2 regions of the Oceanobacter sp. 4_MG-2023 genome follow, and region 2 is predicted to be linked to the other one. Evidence: predicted binding sites of a transcription regulator. Region 2 holds the regulator's gene; the other holds the start of a gene.
The links. The regulator sigma-54, encoded in region 2, starts transcription at its own class of promoters, with help from an activator protein. The targets are predictions, from matches to a motif close to TGGCACNNNNNTTGCTNT.

Region 1: the regulator sigma-54 is predicted to act here: its motif matches at 2,679-2,696, upstream of nifL (nitrogen fixation negative regulator NifL).

The regions. Positions count from the first base shown of each region.
Region 1 covers NZ_JAUYVV010000037.1:649-8,461, forward strand. The annotation lists gene nifA (nif-specific transcriptional activator NifA) at 1-1,027, opposite strand, end outside; gene nifL (nitrogen fixation negative regulator NifL) at 1,037-2,635, opposite strand; gene rsxA (electron transport complex subunit RsxA) at 2,988-3,560, shown strand; gene Q8W24_RS16330 (RnfABCDGE type electron transport complex subunit B) at 3,638-4,165, shown strand; gene rsxC (electron transport complex subunit RsxC) at 4,167-5,705, shown strand; gene Q8W24_RS16340 (RnfABCDGE type electron transport complex subunit D) at 5,708-6,814, shown strand; gene rsxG (electron transport complex subunit RsxG) at 6,816-7,514, shown strand; gene Q8W24_RS16350 (electron transport complex subunit E) at 7,511-7,813, shown strand, end outside.
Region 2 covers NZ_JAUYVV010000010.1:73,863-81,675, reverse strand. The annotation lists gene Q8W24_RS09305 (HPr family phosphocarrier protein) at 113-382, opposite strand; gene rapZ (RNase adapter RapZ) at 421-1,293, opposite strand; gene ptsN (PTS IIA-like nitrogen regulatory protein PtsN) at 1,318-1,776, opposite strand; gene hpf (ribosome hibernation-promoting factor, HPF/YfiA family) at 1,780-2,082, opposite strand; gene Q8W24_RS09285 (RNA polymerase factor sigma-54) at 2,133-3,623, opposite strand; gene lptB (LPS export ABC transporter ATP-binding protein) at 3,752-4,477, opposite strand; gene lptA (lipopolysaccharide transport periplasmic protein LptA) at 4,474-5,010, opposite strand; gene lptC (LPS export ABC transporter periplasmic protein LptC) at 5,000-5,563, opposite strand; gene Q8W24_RS09265 (KpsF/GutQ family sugar-phosphate isomerase) at 5,563-6,534, opposite strand; gene Q8W24_RS09260 (calcium/sodium antiporter) at 6,537-7,502, opposite strand; gene Q8W24_RS09255 (ATP-binding cassette domain-containing protein) at 7,710-7,813, shown strand, end outside.

The sequences.
Region 1 (7,813 bases), on a different contig from region 2:
TGATGGTTTGGCCACCCCCTACCCGTTCCAGCTCACCTTCTTGTAATACACGTAATAACTTGGCCTGGAACAGAGCCGAGATTTCACCAATTTCATCCAGAAACAAGGTGCCACCATCCGCTTGTTCAAAACGCCCTTTGCGCTGTTTGACGGCATTGGTAAAAGCGCCTTTTTCGTGACCGAACAATTCGGATTCCAGCAGATTTTCTGGCAAGGAAGCACAGTTAAGACAGACAAAGTGGCTGTGCGCTCGCGGCGAATTATAGTGAATGGCGTTGGCAATCAGCTCCTTACCAGTACCGGACTCGCCCAGAATCAGTACGGTGCTGTCCCACTTGGCGACCCGACGTACCTGGTCAAAGACCCGGCGCATGCCATCGGAGTGGCCGACCACCATATTGTCAAAACCATATTTGACCCGAACCTCACGGCGCAGCTCATCGCGCTCCCGGGCAATGGTCTGGCCTTCTTCCTGATTGACCAGTAGACGGACTGTCTGGGATAACAGGTTGGCCGCAGCGGTCATAAACTCGGTACGCTCGGCCAGATAGTCATCCGCCGGAACGTCAGGTTGAGCTGCCAGAACACCAATCGCCTTGCCTTTGGCATCCCGAATCGGCACACCGATAAAAGGCAGCTCCAGATCGTAGAGTTCCAGCCGATCAAGAAATCGTGGTTCGCTGGAAATACGCCCCAGCACAATCGACTGGTTACTCGACAGAACGCGGCCAACAATACCTTCGCCGGGCTGGTATTTGACCGATGGAGCCTTGCCGCCCCCATCGCTGTCACGATACACAGCGCCTACTTGCAAGGTGCTGTTTTCCGGGTCAAACAGATTGATTACACCGTGCTGCAAGCCGCCGTGATTGTGTAAAACCGCCAGAATCCCTGTCAGGGTTTCTTCAATGGTGCTGGCTGCTGATAACACGCCAGCCACTTCAGCCAGGCAACGGAACTGTCGCTCCATCAGCTCGGATTTGCTGTTAATGCGTTTGCCAGCCGCTAATCGGGAGGTTGTCATCATGTTTGCCTCCTAAAGTGCCGAAACAAACGGGAGACGTACGACTACTCGACATCCCGTTCGGTGGGACAGGTCAATATGCACGGTGCCGGAATGATCCGTAACGATATCGTGCACCATTGGCAGTCCCATGCCCCGACAACCATTACCCGAGGTTTTGGTGCTGAAGAACGGCTCAAAAACCTTGAGCTGTAATGGCGGTGCAATACCAGGGCCGGTATCGATGATTTCACAGCACACACCATCTGTTTCGCTGCGAGTAATAATGCTCAACTCACGCCGTCGAATTGCGCGATCGCTCATGGCGTCGACCGCATTGTCGAGCAGTTGTTTGAACATGCTGCGTAAACGCCGCTCCCTGCCAATCACTGCTGGTAAATGCAACGCTGGTTGCCAATCGACGGTGATTCCTTGTGCTAATAGTCCTTCAGTAGACAATGCCAGCGACTCCCTCAGCAGTTCATTAATATTGACTGGTTTCTTGCTCTCTTCCAGTGCGTCGGGCATTGCATCCCGCATGTTATCCATCGCACTGTTACCCGAGGCCAATGCTTCTTCCAGAGCACCCAACAAGGCGTCATCACGGTGATCGCCGGTGCGCCGTTGTAACATGCTGACCGCGGTACCCAGTAAGTTGACCGGTCCCTGCATCTGGTGAATGGCACCATTTACGGTTTCGCGCATGCCTTGTACCAGGTCTTCTTCCGCCATCAGCGCCTTGAGTGCGTTGAGATGGATTTCTTCCTGACGACGACGGATATCGGTAATGTCATTGATCATCAACAACACGTAGTGGCGTACGGTCTGTTCAAAAAAACCGTCCGCTTCTTCACATTTCACATCGATAGTGGTGCCAAAACAGGAATACCAGCGTCCGCGGCTACGGCCGTAATCCAGCGAGAATTCCTTGTCATCGAAGCTGCGGCGATCTTCCAGCAACTGCTCGTAGGCTGACCCCAACTTGGTACCGATAACATTCACCACGGTTTCCAGCGGCTCGTCATGCAGCAGCTCAGAGGCCAAGGCTCGGAAACTGGGATTGGCCGATACAATGCGATGATGCTCGTCCAGTACCAGTACCGACGCCGGTACTGAATTCAGCACTGCTTCCATCATCAGTTTCTGATTCATTACCCGCTGTTCCAGCTCGTGCATATCGGAACCATCACGATGCATACCGAGGTAATAAAGTGTCTCGTTGTTTTCATTGATCACCGGCGCAACGGTCAGCTCGGCAAGATAAAGACGCTTGTCCTTGCGCCGATTCAGCATCATGCCGGTCCAGGATTTCTGTTGCGCCAGACGACCCCATAACGCCTGATACACAATGCGCGGGGTGGTGTGATTGGAAAGGATCGACTCGTTGTGCCCCAGGACTTCATCCTCGCCATACCCGGTCACTTGGGTGAAGGCACGATTGACGTAAAGAATGTTGGCCTTCAGATCCGTAATGGAAATAGCGACAGGCGAATGCTCCACCGCTTGAAAAAAAACCTCTTCGGGCAGCAGCACACCTTCGGGATGAATTTCACTGATGCCTTTTTCTGCCAGGTCTTTTTCTTCCAGCCCGGCGGCGGCAGCCTGTTCTTGCGAGAGTCTGACGTTACTCATAACAGCTCCTGATAAGGTGACGTATTGCTATACCTTAATGGTTGGAGCAAGGAGTATGCCGCGATAAAAATTAACTGAGAGGCCCATGTTCTCTGTCAATAGCCCGACAATGCCGCCGACATTTGTCGTCAATACGACAAAGGCTTTTTCCGGTTTTTTGCCAATTGTCGCAAACCCTACAAGCTGAATCTTTGTCGTTTTTCTATCAAATGCCCTGTTATCAGGCCTTGCGCACCATTCTCAGTCACTCCTTTGTCGCTTACCTGCGACAACAGCATTCGCCTCAAATCCATGGCACAGGAAATGCAATTTTGTGCTCATACGACCGACCCGCCGAATTTCAGGAGACCTTATGGAATATCTGTTGATTCTGGTCAGCACATCGCTGGTCAACAACATCGTACTGGTGAAGTTCCTGGGTCTGTGCCCTTTGATGGGTGTCTCCAGCAATGTATCCGCTGCCTGGGGCATGAGCCTGGCCACCACCTTTGTACTGACGCTCTCGGCGCTATGCAGCTGGATGATTGAACACTGGCTGCTGCAGCCTCTGGATATCGAATTCCTGCGCATCCTGTCCTTTATTCTGATTATTGCGGCAGTGGTGCAATTCACCGAGGTACTGATCCGCCGGGCCAGCCCCCTGCTGCACAAGGCACTGGGTATTTACCTGCCGCTGATTACAACCAACTGCGCTGTACTCGGGGTAGCACTGCTGAATATCACCGAGGAGCACAACCTGGTCGAAAGCCTGATGTTTGGCCTCGGCTCCGCCCTCGGCTTTGTCATTGTCATGGTGATGTTTGCCGGACTGCGGGAGCGGCTGGCATTGGCCAATGTTCCTGAGCTGTTCAGTGGCACGCCGATCAGTCTGGTGACTGCCGGTTCGTTGTCGCTGGTATTTATGGGCTTTAGCGGAATGATCTGAATGCGCCGTCCTCGACGCCGTGTTGTTTCTTACCACTCACGCCGGTGCAGACCGGCACAGGATCTTCAGGAGGCATTATGTTGATCGCAACCTTGGTACTCACTCTCTTAGGCCTGGTGCTTGGAGGCCTGTTGGGTCTGGCCGCCAAATACTTTGCCACGGGTGATGACGATCCTATCGTAAAAGAGATCGAACAGATGTTACCTGGCAGCCAATGCGGCCAGTGTGGTTTTCCTGGCTGCACCCCGGCGGCAGAAGCCATTGCCAACGGCGACGCCGCCGTTACCTGCTGTCCTCCGGGAGGCCGGGCGCTGGCGGAAAACCTTGCTCGCCTGCTCGACGTCGATATGTCGACACTGGGAGAGTCCCCGCAACCGCTATTGGCCAATATCGATGAAAACCTCTGTACCGGTTGTACTCGCTGCTACAAGGCTTGCCCCACCGATGCCATTGTCGGTGCCAGCAAACAGATTCATGTTGTGGTCGCCAAGGCCTGCACGGGTTGCAGCCAATGCCTTGAAGCCTGTCCGGAAGACTGCATCAGCCTGAACACAGCACCGGTGACGCTGGAACGCTGGCACTGGTCGAAACCCGAGGCAGCCTGATATGTTATTCGGACTAGGAAAAATCCGTGGTGGCGTCCACCCCGACGGCCATAAAATCGACAGTGCCCGGCTGGTTATCAACAGTCAGTTGCCCTTGCCCGACACCCTCTGGTTGCCGCTCTGCCAGCATTCCGGCGAAGATGCCAGGCCGCTGGTGCAAGCCGGAGAGCGTGTACTCAAGGGTCAGCGTATTGCCGCTGCCGCAGGGCGTTTTTCAGCCAATATTCACGCTCCGACCTCAGGCACGATTACGTCGATAGACACCATTACCATGCCCCACCCGTCAGGGCTGCCTGCCAATGCCATTATTTTACAACCGGATGGCAAGGATGAATGGATAACACTGCAGCCACCCGCTGACCCGTTTTCGATGCCACAGGAAGCGTTGGCCACCCTGGTGGAGCAAGCCGGCATTGTCGGGATGGGGGGCGCTATTTTCCCTGCCGCCATCAAGTTGCGTCAGGGCCGTCGTTTTGAAATCAAGACCCTGATTGTCAATGGCAGTGAGTGTGAACCCTATCTGACCACGGATGATCGCCTGATGCGTGAGCGCGCCGCCGAGATTGTCGAAGGTGCGCGACTGGTACGCTACATTATCGAAGCCTACCGCACCGTTATCGCCATTGAAGACAACAAGCCCCAGGCCATTGCTGCCCTGCAAGAAGCGGCCGCCAATGTCGGGGCGATTGAAATCGTGGTGGTGCCCGCCCGCTATCCAATGGGATCGGCCAAACAACTGATCCAGGCCGTTACCGGACTGGAAGTACCCGCCGGAAAACGCAGTAATGACATTGGTGTTCTGGTTCACAATGTCGCCACCGTATACGCCATTCAGCAAGCCCTGATCCATGGCAAACCCCTGATTTCCAGGGTAACGACCGTTGCCGGAGGCTGTGTTGGCGAACCACGGAACGTCGAAGCGTTGCTGGGCACTCCGATTCATTACCTGTTTGAACAGTGCGGCGGACTCACCACAACACCCGCCCGCTTGCTGATGGGAGGCCCCATGATGGGCCAGGTCTTGCCCACCACAGAGGTTCCCCTGATCAAGGGCAGCTCCGGGGTACTGGCGTTAACCAAAGCCGAAGTCAACGAACATATGCCATCGCCATGTATCCGTTGTGGCCGTTGTGTGGATGCCTGCCCGATGGGACTGCTGCCGCTGGAAATGGCTCGCAACTCAAAACAGGACGACTTCGACAGCGCTCAGGATGCCGGTTTGCGTGACTGTATTCTGTGTGGCTCCTGTTCCTACGTCTGCCCTTCCCATATCCCGCTGGTGCAGTATTTCGAATACGCCAAAGGTGAGCTGGCCGAGAGCCGTGCCAGCCAGCAGAAACTGAGCTACACCCAGGAACTGATGGCCGCCCGTAAAGAACGGCTGGAACGGGAAGCAGCAGCCAAGGAAGCCGCCAAACAGGCGAAAAAAGCCAAGGCCAAAGCCAAAAAACCGCGTAAGGCAGCCGCCCCCACGACGGTAGCGGCTGACACCGCTGATACAGCCGAAACGGCCTCTACCACCGACCACGCGGGAGCATGATCATGACCGCCGACGCCCAGTATATTCCCACCGCTTCCCCCCATGCCCACGACCGCTCCAGTATTGATCGCATCATGCTGCGTGTCTGTCTGGCACTGACGCCCGTCAGTCTGTGGGGGTTCTATTGTTTTGGCTGGCCAGCCGTGGTGATGTTTGTCACCACCTGTCTGGCTGCGATTCTGACCGAACTGGCTTGTCTGTATGTACAGCAACAGCCACTCAGCCGTTTGTGGGATGGTTCAGCCTTGTTGACCGGCTGGCTACTGGCCCTGACCCTGCCACCCTGGGCTCCCTGGTGGATTGCCGTCGGTGGTGCTTTTTTTGCCATCACCATCGGCAAACAGATTTATGGCGGTATTGGCCAAAATGTCTTTAACCCGGCGCTGCTGGCCCGTATCGCCTTGCTGATCTCGTTTCCGGTGCAGCTTACAACCTGGGTCAATGTCACGCCGATCGATAGCGCCAACGCCCCTGGTCTGGCCGATGCCTTCGCTATTATCTTTGCCGGTCAGCCCTGGATGAGTGACGCCGCCGACGGCATCACAGGTGCAACCTGGCTCGGTGCCAGTAAAGCCGCCGCAGCCGGAGGGGCCGACCTGGCCGCAATGCTCAGCCAGGACTTTTCTCTTTACGACGCTTTCCTGGGGTTGACCCGTGGCAGTCTGGGTGAAACCTCCACGTTACTGGTACTGCTCGGGGGCATCTGGTTATTAATAACCCGCACGATCAGCTGGCATATCCCGGTCTCTCTGCTTGGTACGCTGGCTTTACTGGCCTGGCTCGGCAATCTCAGCAACCCACAATCCTACCCCGGCGTCCTGTTTCATCTGACCTCTGGTGGCGTAATGATCGGTGCTTTTTTCTACGCCACTGACTACGTGACCTCACCGTCAACACCGGTAGGCAAGCTGATTTTTGGAGCTGGCTGCGGCGTTGTGCTGTTTGCCATTCGCAGCTGGGGTGGCTTTCCCGAAGCGGTCGCCTTCGCCATTTTACTGATGAACGCACTGGCTCCGCTGATTGATCGCGTGACCAAACCTCGGGCTTATGGCCGACGTCATTCTGGCGACGCCATCAAACACACACCGGCACAGCGCAGGGTGGTATGACATGGAACAACCACTGGATCAAACAACACAATCCGCACCCACTGCCGCATTTCGCGACCAGCCCCTGTATCAGGCTCTGCTGTTGGGAGGTGCCTGCGCCATCGTCAGCCTGCTGCTGGTCGTTGGTAACCTGGGTACGCATCAGACCATCGCGGACCATCTGACTGCCGACAAGCTGGCCATGCTGGCTCAGGTGCTGCCACAGAGCTATTACGACAACGATCCACTCAATGATACGGAACAGCTGTCCAGTCCGGTGCTGTCTGGCCCCGCGACTCTGATGCTGGCACGCAAAGACGGCGATATCACCGCATTGGCCCTGCAGATCAGCATCGCGGGCTGGGGCGGCATCATCGATATGATTATGGCCACCACCCCAGACGGGGAACTGTTAGGGGTCCGTATCATCAGCCATAAGGAAACCCCCGGACTGGCCGATAAGATCGAACGTCCCAAAAGTGACTGGATCACGGGTTTTGATGGCACATCACTTGCCAACACCCCGGAACAGCAGTGGGCCGTACAGAAAGACGGCGGCCGCTTCGACCAGTTTACCGGTGCCACCATTACCCCCCGAGCCGTGGTCAAGGGCGTGCATCAAGGACTGTTACTGATCGAACAATGGCGTCAACAACAGCCTCAATTCCAGCAGCCGTCTTCGGTAGCCATCACCGGCAACGAACAGGAGATTTTGCAATGAACCAGTACCGGCAGATTTTTCGTGAAGGCATGTGGGACAACAACGTGGCCATGGGGCAAATGCTGGCCCTCTGTCCACTGTTGGCAGTGACTACCAGCGCCACCAATGGCCTGGGCATGGGTATCGCATCCCTGGCGGTGCTGATGATTACCAACATCATGATTTCAGCAGTCCGCGGGGTGATCAGCCCACAAGTACGTATTCCGGTACTGATTGTATTGATTGCCACCGTGGTCACCATGGTGGATATGGCCATCAATGCTTTCTTGCATGATTTGTACAAGGTGCTTGGGTTATTT
Region 2 (7,813 bases):
TTTTATAGGAAACTTTGATTGTTGGAGAAGGTGTTTTGGGGGATATGGCGGTCGTTGACCGCCGTTGTTGGAGACAAGAACAAGTCGGCTATCGAACGGCTGTCAGGTGTTTTTATTCACCCTCATCAAAGCGACGATTGATCAGGTCGCAGAGTGCGTCCAGTGCTGCCTGGGCATCCTGGCCCTCTGCTTCGATATAAAGATCGGTACCCTTGCTGGCGGCGAGCATCATTACGGCCATGATACTTTTGGCATCGACCATGCGGTTTGGATAACCCACCTTGATGGTTGCGCCGTAGCTGGCCGCGGTTGATACCAGTTTGGCGGCTGCCCGTGCGTGTAAACCCAGCTTGTTGATGATGGTGATTTGCGTGTTAACCATCCAGGCTCCCGAAACGATTGGATTGTGGGTAATAAGCATCAGTGGCTGTGATGGGCAGCAGACCTGAGCTCGCGGTGACGTACCTGTACATTGCCAAATTCTTGTTTGAAGGCTGCAGTCAGGCGTTCTGATAAATACACTGAGCGATGTTGACCGCCAGTGCAGCCAATGGCAATGGTCAGGTAGCTGCGGTTATTTTCGGCAAAACGGGGTAACCAGCGCAACAGGTAAGTACGGATGTCATCAAACAGTTCGGTGACTTCCGGCTGGCTGGATAAAAAATCGATAATCGCCTGATCCTGTCCGGTCAGAGGACGTAATTCATGTTGCCAGTAGGGGTTGGGCAGGTTGCGGACATCAAATACAAAATCGGCATCCAGAGGAATCCCCTGCTTGAAGCCAAAGGACTGGAACAGAATGGCCATATCCGGGGTGACTTTCTCGGCTACTCGCATCTTGATCAGGCTGCGCAGCTCATGGACTGACATGCGGGTGGTATCCAGCGTCAAGTCAGCCAGGTTGGCAACAGGTTCGAGCAATTCGGTTTCGCGCTCGATGGCTTCTGCCAATGAGATATTGTCATTGGTGAGGGGGTGTTTGCGACGGGTGGAGCTGAAGCGTTGTAGCAGGACTTCTTCGGTGGCATCCAGAAATACAATATCGACCTGGCGATACTGTCCGGGTAAGCAGGTCAGTACCTGGGTCAGCTGTTCCATGGCGTCGGGCAAATTACGCACATCGACACTGACAGCGACATTGGCGCGTTTTTCGGCGCTGTAGGGTAAATCCGCCAGTGCGGGCAACAGATCAACCGGCAGGTTGTCGATGCAATAAAAACCGAGATCTTCGAGCACGGCCAAAGCGCTGGACTTGCCTGAGCCAGAGCGGCCACTGATCACAACCAGGCGCATGATGCGGTCTCCGTATTGGTCTGGTTAGTGGTTGGCCAACGCTCGTTGGTACAGTTCCTGATCGCTGCTGGCACTACGCAATTGCTGACGGTAATCATTCTGACTGAAATTTTGCGCCAGTGTGGCGAGAATTTGCAGATGATCGTCCGTTGCTTCTTCAGGGACTAATAAAGCAAATACGAGGTCAACCGGTTGATGGTCAATGGCATCAAAATCGATGGCCTCTTGCAAGTGAAGTAACACGCCGACGGCTTGTTCGCATTGCCGTAAACGACAATGGGGGATTGCGATGCCTTCACCAATGCCAGTACTGCCCAGACGTTCACGTCCAAGCAGGCGTTCAAACACTTCGTCCGAACTGCTGCCGTCAACTTTTTCGGCAATCAGTCCGGCAAGAAACTCCAGCAATTTTTTTTTGCTGGTAATGGCGACGTCGGTACGGGTGCATTCTGGCAGTAGAATATCGGCAATCGCAATGCTCATAGGTCAACCTTGCCCGTGCTGTCGGGCAATCAGTTTTTCTTTGTGTTTCAGGAGTTGACGGTCCAGTTTGTCGGCCAGCAGATCAATGGCGGCATACATATCGTCGTGAGTTGAGGTGGCGTGAAAGTCAGCACCACTGGCATGCAGGGTGGCTTCTGCCTGTTGTCGGCCTTTTTCCAGGGTCAGTGTGATCTGGCCAGAAGTAATCGGGTCGACATGACGCTCAAGACGAACCAGTTTTTCCTTGACGTATGCTTCCATGGCTTCGGTCACTTCAACATGGTGTCCACTGATATTGATGCTCATAAACGGCTCCTTATCGCTCGCTTGTATCGAACAGAGATCGACGCTATCGATCAGATCAATTGTTTCCGCTCATTGGAAGGCGGAATCATCATGGCTTCACGGTATTTGGCCACCGTGCGGCGTGCAACCTGAATGCCCTTGTCGCCCAGCACAATGGCAATTTTGTTATCACTCAGGGGTTTACGCGGATTTTCTTCGCTGATCAGTTTTTTGATCATGGCGCGAATGGCGGTGGATGAACATTCGCCACCGGCGTCAGTACTGACGTGGCTGGAGAAGAAATACTTCAGCTCGAAAATACCACGAGGAGTGTGCATGAATTTTTGCGTAGTGACCCGTGAAATGGTTGATTCATGCATACCAACGGCATCGGCAATATCATGCAATACCAGAGGTTTCATGGCTTCTTCACCCTGTTCAAAGAAGTCGATTTGGTACTCGACAATTTTGGTGGCGACTTTCAGCAGGGTTTCGTTGCGGCTTTGCAGGCTTTTGATAAACCAGCGCGCTTCTTGCAAATGGTCTTTGAGGAAGGCGTTGTCGGCACTGCTGTCGGAACGTCGCACCAGTGAGGCGTAGTCGGAGTTGACGCGCAGCTTGGGGGCGATATCCGGGTTAAGCTCAACACGCCATTCATCACGGATATTACGAACAATCACGTCCGGTACGACGTATTCTGACTGCTCGGAGCTGATATCAGCGCCCGGCTTGGGGTTGAGTTCTTTAACCAGACGCAGGACGGCTTTGAGGTCTTCTTCCTTGAGCCGGGTTTTGCGCATCAGGGTGGGGTAATCTTTACTGCCCAGCAGGGCGATGTAGTCGCCGATCACCAATTTGGCTTCTGCCAGCCAGGGTGTTTCGGCAGGTAGCTGGTTGAGCTGAAGAATCAGGCATTCACGCAGGTCGCGGGCAAAAACACCGGCGGGGTCAAACTGTTGCAAGCGTTTGAGGACGGCCTGGATTTCATCTTCTTCAACACCCAGTTCCGGGTCAATTGAACCGAGTATGTCGTCGATGGTGGTGTGCAGATAGCCATCGTCATCAACCCCGTCGATCAGCATGGTGGCGATCTCGCGATCGGTGTCACTCATGGGAGTCAGGTTCAGCTGCCATTCAAGATGATCTTGCAGGTCGTCTGTGGTGGCATGACGGGAGTCATAATCAAAGTCGTCATCGCCAACCGGGCCAGAGCCTGAGGAAACCCCGGCCGTGGTCTGGAACGTATCATCCCAGTTGCTATCGACTGGCAGATCATCTGGCATCTTGTCATCAGACCATTGCTCACCCAGTTCCTGGGTGTCGGCATCGGTCGTGGCCGCTGTTGCGGTGACTTCCCTTTCCTGATCTGCATTGGTTTGCTGTGCATCCGGAAAGTCGTCGTGCTCGGACTCTTCGAATTCCAGCATGGGGTTGGAGTCCAGGGCTTCCTGGATTTCCTGTTGCAGATCGAGGGTAGACAATTGCAGCAGTCGAATTGCCTGTTGCAGCTGAGGGGTCATGGTCAGCTGCTGACCCATTTTTAACTGAAGCGATGCTTTCATACAGCGTTATTATTCATCGGTTGTCGGCATGGTCTGTGCATTATACGCCAGCCTGTGAGACAGGGAATGCTTTTCATGGTGGCGAATGAAACAGCGCTGGGCATCATAGCCCTGCAAGCCGATAAGATTCAAAGATGGAAGTCATGACCAAGGTAGATAGCCCGAACCTGTTCGTTGGCGAGTACATCATCAGCGCTGCCTTCGGCAATTATGTGTCCACCGCCTACGATATAGGCTTTTTCACAAATTGCGAGAGTTTCGCGGACGTTGTGGTCAGTAATCAGTACGCCGATGCCACGTGCCTTGAGTTGACGAATGATATCCATAATGTCAGCGACCGAGATCGGATCAACACCGGCAAAGGGTTCATCCAGCAAAATAAAGGAGGGTTCGGCGGCCAGGGCGCGGGCTATTTCGACCCGTCGTCGTTCGCCACCAGACAGGGCCATGCCGAGGCTGGTACGAATGTGCTGAATGTGAAATTCATCCAGTAGCTGTTCCAGCTGTTGCTGACGTTGGGGTTTGTTCAGGTCTGACCGGGTTTCCATGATGGCCATGATATTGTCTTCGACGCTGAGTTTGCGGAAGATCGACGCTTCTTGTGGCAAGTAGCCAATGCCTTTCTGGGCGCGGCCGTGCATGGGCAGATGGCTGATATCGTCGTCATCGATACTGACACGCCCCTTGTCGGCCTGTACCAAGTTGACAATCATATAGAAACAAGTGGTTTTACCTGCGCCGTTAGGGCCCAGCAAGCCGACAATCTGTCCGCTGCTGACCGCCAGGGAAACGTCCTTGACGACTTCGCGGCCGTTATAGCTTTTGGCTAGATGTTCAGCCTTGAGCGTTTTCATGGTTGTACGTCCGTGTTGGGCTGGGGTTGGATAATCACTTGAATACGCTGGTTGTCGTCAGCGCCGCCAGTGCCACTGCCGGATGTTTCTGAGCCACTGGCTGAGACGGTTTCCTGTTCAATGTCATAACGGATCAATTCGCCACTGAATAGGTTGTTTTCCTGACGCAAGGCGGCGTCTCCCTTGAAGGCAATTTCCTTGCGGTCGGCGTAAAAATCAATACGTTTGGCCGTCGCTCTGGTGATCGGTTTGTCGCTGCTGACCTGTTGCTGGTAGCGAGCCGGTTGACCTTCGGCAATCGCTTGCTTGAGCGCCTTGCCATCCAGTATCAGTGTCAGACGATCGGACTCGATGGTCAGTGTGCCTTGCTTCAGTACGACATCGCCTTCGTAGACGACCATACCGGTCTTGCGATCGAGTTCGGCGCGGTCGGATTCGATGATCATTTCTTGTTGCCAGTCTTCAGGCAAAGCCTCGACCGTGGTCGCCAAGACACTGCCAAAAAACAGCAGGGCGGTCAGTTTATTGTACATACCGGGTACTCACGTGTGCTTGAAGGTCGAGATGTTGGCGCTTGATATCCAGCGTCATACCAGTTGCATGGGTGATGTTATTGCCATGACGAATGATGACAGGTTCAGAGGTTGAAGCGGTGGCTGATGCGGGCTGGTAAAGCAACAGGCTGGTGGTGATGCTGAATGTATCAGCGTTTTCTGCTGCCGTGGCCAGAGAGCGTACTTCCACCTGCTGGCTGAGTTCAACCTGGCTGTCGGTATCCATAATGCGGCCTGATTGAGCGCTGACTTGCCAGTGTTGCTGCGGGTCTGTTTGTGTCGTAATCACCGGGTTTTCCAGCCGGGTTTCCGATAATGACGGAATATGGCGAGAGCCATCGGCCGATAACATCTGTTGTAGCTGGCCATCCGCATCGTAACGACGGTGTTGTAATTGTTTGCCGTAATAATTCGGTTCAAGACTGGTCACCGGCGTTGCTGCCGTGACCAGCTCAGTGGTATAGCGCTCTACCGCCAGCAAGGCGAGGCCAACGGCCACTGCCAAGACCAGCAGCACATAGCGCTTGCGCATCAGATAACTCCAGCACGCAGCAAGTCGTGCATGGTGACAACACCACAAATATTCTGACCGTCGGTAACGACCAGGGCATTGATCTTGCCGTCTTCCATGATTTTTAACGCTTCGGCAGCCAGCATACCCGGGATGATGGTTTTGGCCTGGCGGGTCATCAGGTCTGAAATCAGGGCGGAGTGGATATCGACACCATGATCAATGGTACGGCGCAGGTCGCCATCGGTGAAAATACCCACCAATTCACCCGCTGCCGTTTGTACGGTGGTCATACCGAGACCCTTGGTGGTCATTTCCAACAGGGAGCGTGACAGGCTGGATTCGGGCCTGACGACCGGGATTTCCCGGCCGCTATGCATGATGTCTTCGACTTTTAATAACAAGCGTCGACCCAGGCTGCCACCGGGGTGGGAAAAGGCGAAGTCCTCTGCCGTGAACCCACGGGCTTCCAGTAACGCAATTGCCAGGGCGTCTCCCAGTACCAGGGCACTGGTGGTTGATGAGGTAGGCGCCAGGCCCAGCGGACAGGCTTCAGAATCCACACTGGCGTTCAAATGAGCGGCCGAGGCAAGGCCCAGGGTGGATTGCGGGTTGCCGGTGATACTGATCAGGGGCACTGCCAGGCGCTTCAACAGGGGCAACAAGCTGGTTACTTCGGCGGTTTCGCCGGAGTTACTCAGGGCAATCACCACATCGACGGATGTGATCATCCCCATATCCCCATGGCTGGCTTCGCCAGGGTGGACAAAAAATGCCGGGGTTCCTGTACTGGCCAGTGTAGCCGCAATTTTGCGACCAATATGGCCGGATTTGCCCATGCCTGACACAACAACCCGGCCTTTGCAGGACAGCATCAGCTGACAAGCAGTTTTGAAATTGTTGTCCAGCATGGGGGACAGGTTACGAATCGCACGTTGTTCCAGTTCTATGGTACGTAGCGCCGACGACAGGAAATCAAATTCAGTGTTCATTGTTATCCATTACTTGTCATTACAAACAGAGTGGCCAGGTAGCCAAGGTAACTCAGTCCTAACAGGCTGCCACTGAATCGTCCCATCACGCCACTGCGGCGATTGAGTACAAACAGCACCAGCAATGCCAGCGTTAATGACAGCATAACAGGCAGATCGCGATGCAGAGCCATCGGCTCGACCGCTACGGTAGCGATCAGGCCAGGCACTGGCATTACCGCGAGCAGGTTGAAAATGTTGGAGCCAATCACGTTACCGATGGCAATGTCGTGATGTCCTTTCAATGCGCTGGCAACAGAGGCCGCCAGTTCTGGCAGGCTGGTGCCAATGGCGACGATGGTCAGACCAATCACCAGGTCACTGACCCCAAAGTTATGGGCAATGATGGTTGCGCCCCAGACCAGAGCCTTGGAGCTGGCCATCAGGCAGACCAGTCCGGAGACGAGCCAGAAAACAGCCATTTTGGTGGGCAGCGATTCAATTTCTGCGGCTTCATCTTCGTCGACAATGGGTTCACCACTCTCATCGGACTCCTGAAACAGGATGTACATGGTGGCGACCAGACCGGCCAGCAGAAGGAGGGAATCAACATAACTCAATTCCAGGTCGGCCAGTGTCAAGCCCGCCAGAATACTGACCAGCAACAACAGTGGCAGTTCTTTGCGCAGTAATTTCTTTTTCAGCGGAATCGGGCTGACCAGCGCCGTAATCCCCAGTACCAGGCCAATGTTGGTGATGTTGGAGCCGAGGGCATTACCCACAGCCAGGTTGCCAACACCATCCAGGGTTGCGACGGCAGAGACAAACAATTCAGGAGCGGATGTGCCAATGGAAACAATCGTCAGCCCCACCATTAGCGGTGACATGCCAAGGCGGCGAGCTGTTGCTGCAGCTCCAAGGACAAATTTGTCGGCACTCCATACCAGGACAACCAAGCCGATTAAGACGGCAACCAGTGCTGTGATCATGATGCTCCTGCAGACAGACTCTGCTCAGACGTACTTGATGATAGAAGAGGCCGCATTGTACCGGAGGGGCGCAGAGGCGCAATTGGAACAATGCGTTTTGTTGCAGGTGAAAGACATCACAAAAGCGGCGTTGGTTCTGAAGGATCAATCCGCTATGCTAGCGCTCACTTTAAATCCCGTATTTCCGGCCCGGGAAAGGACGCTTTCATGGTGGTTGAGCAACCCTACATTTCGGTGCGTGATCTGGTCTTTACACGCGGCGACCGGCTGATCTATGACGGCCTGTCTGTTGATTTCCCCCGTGGCAAGGT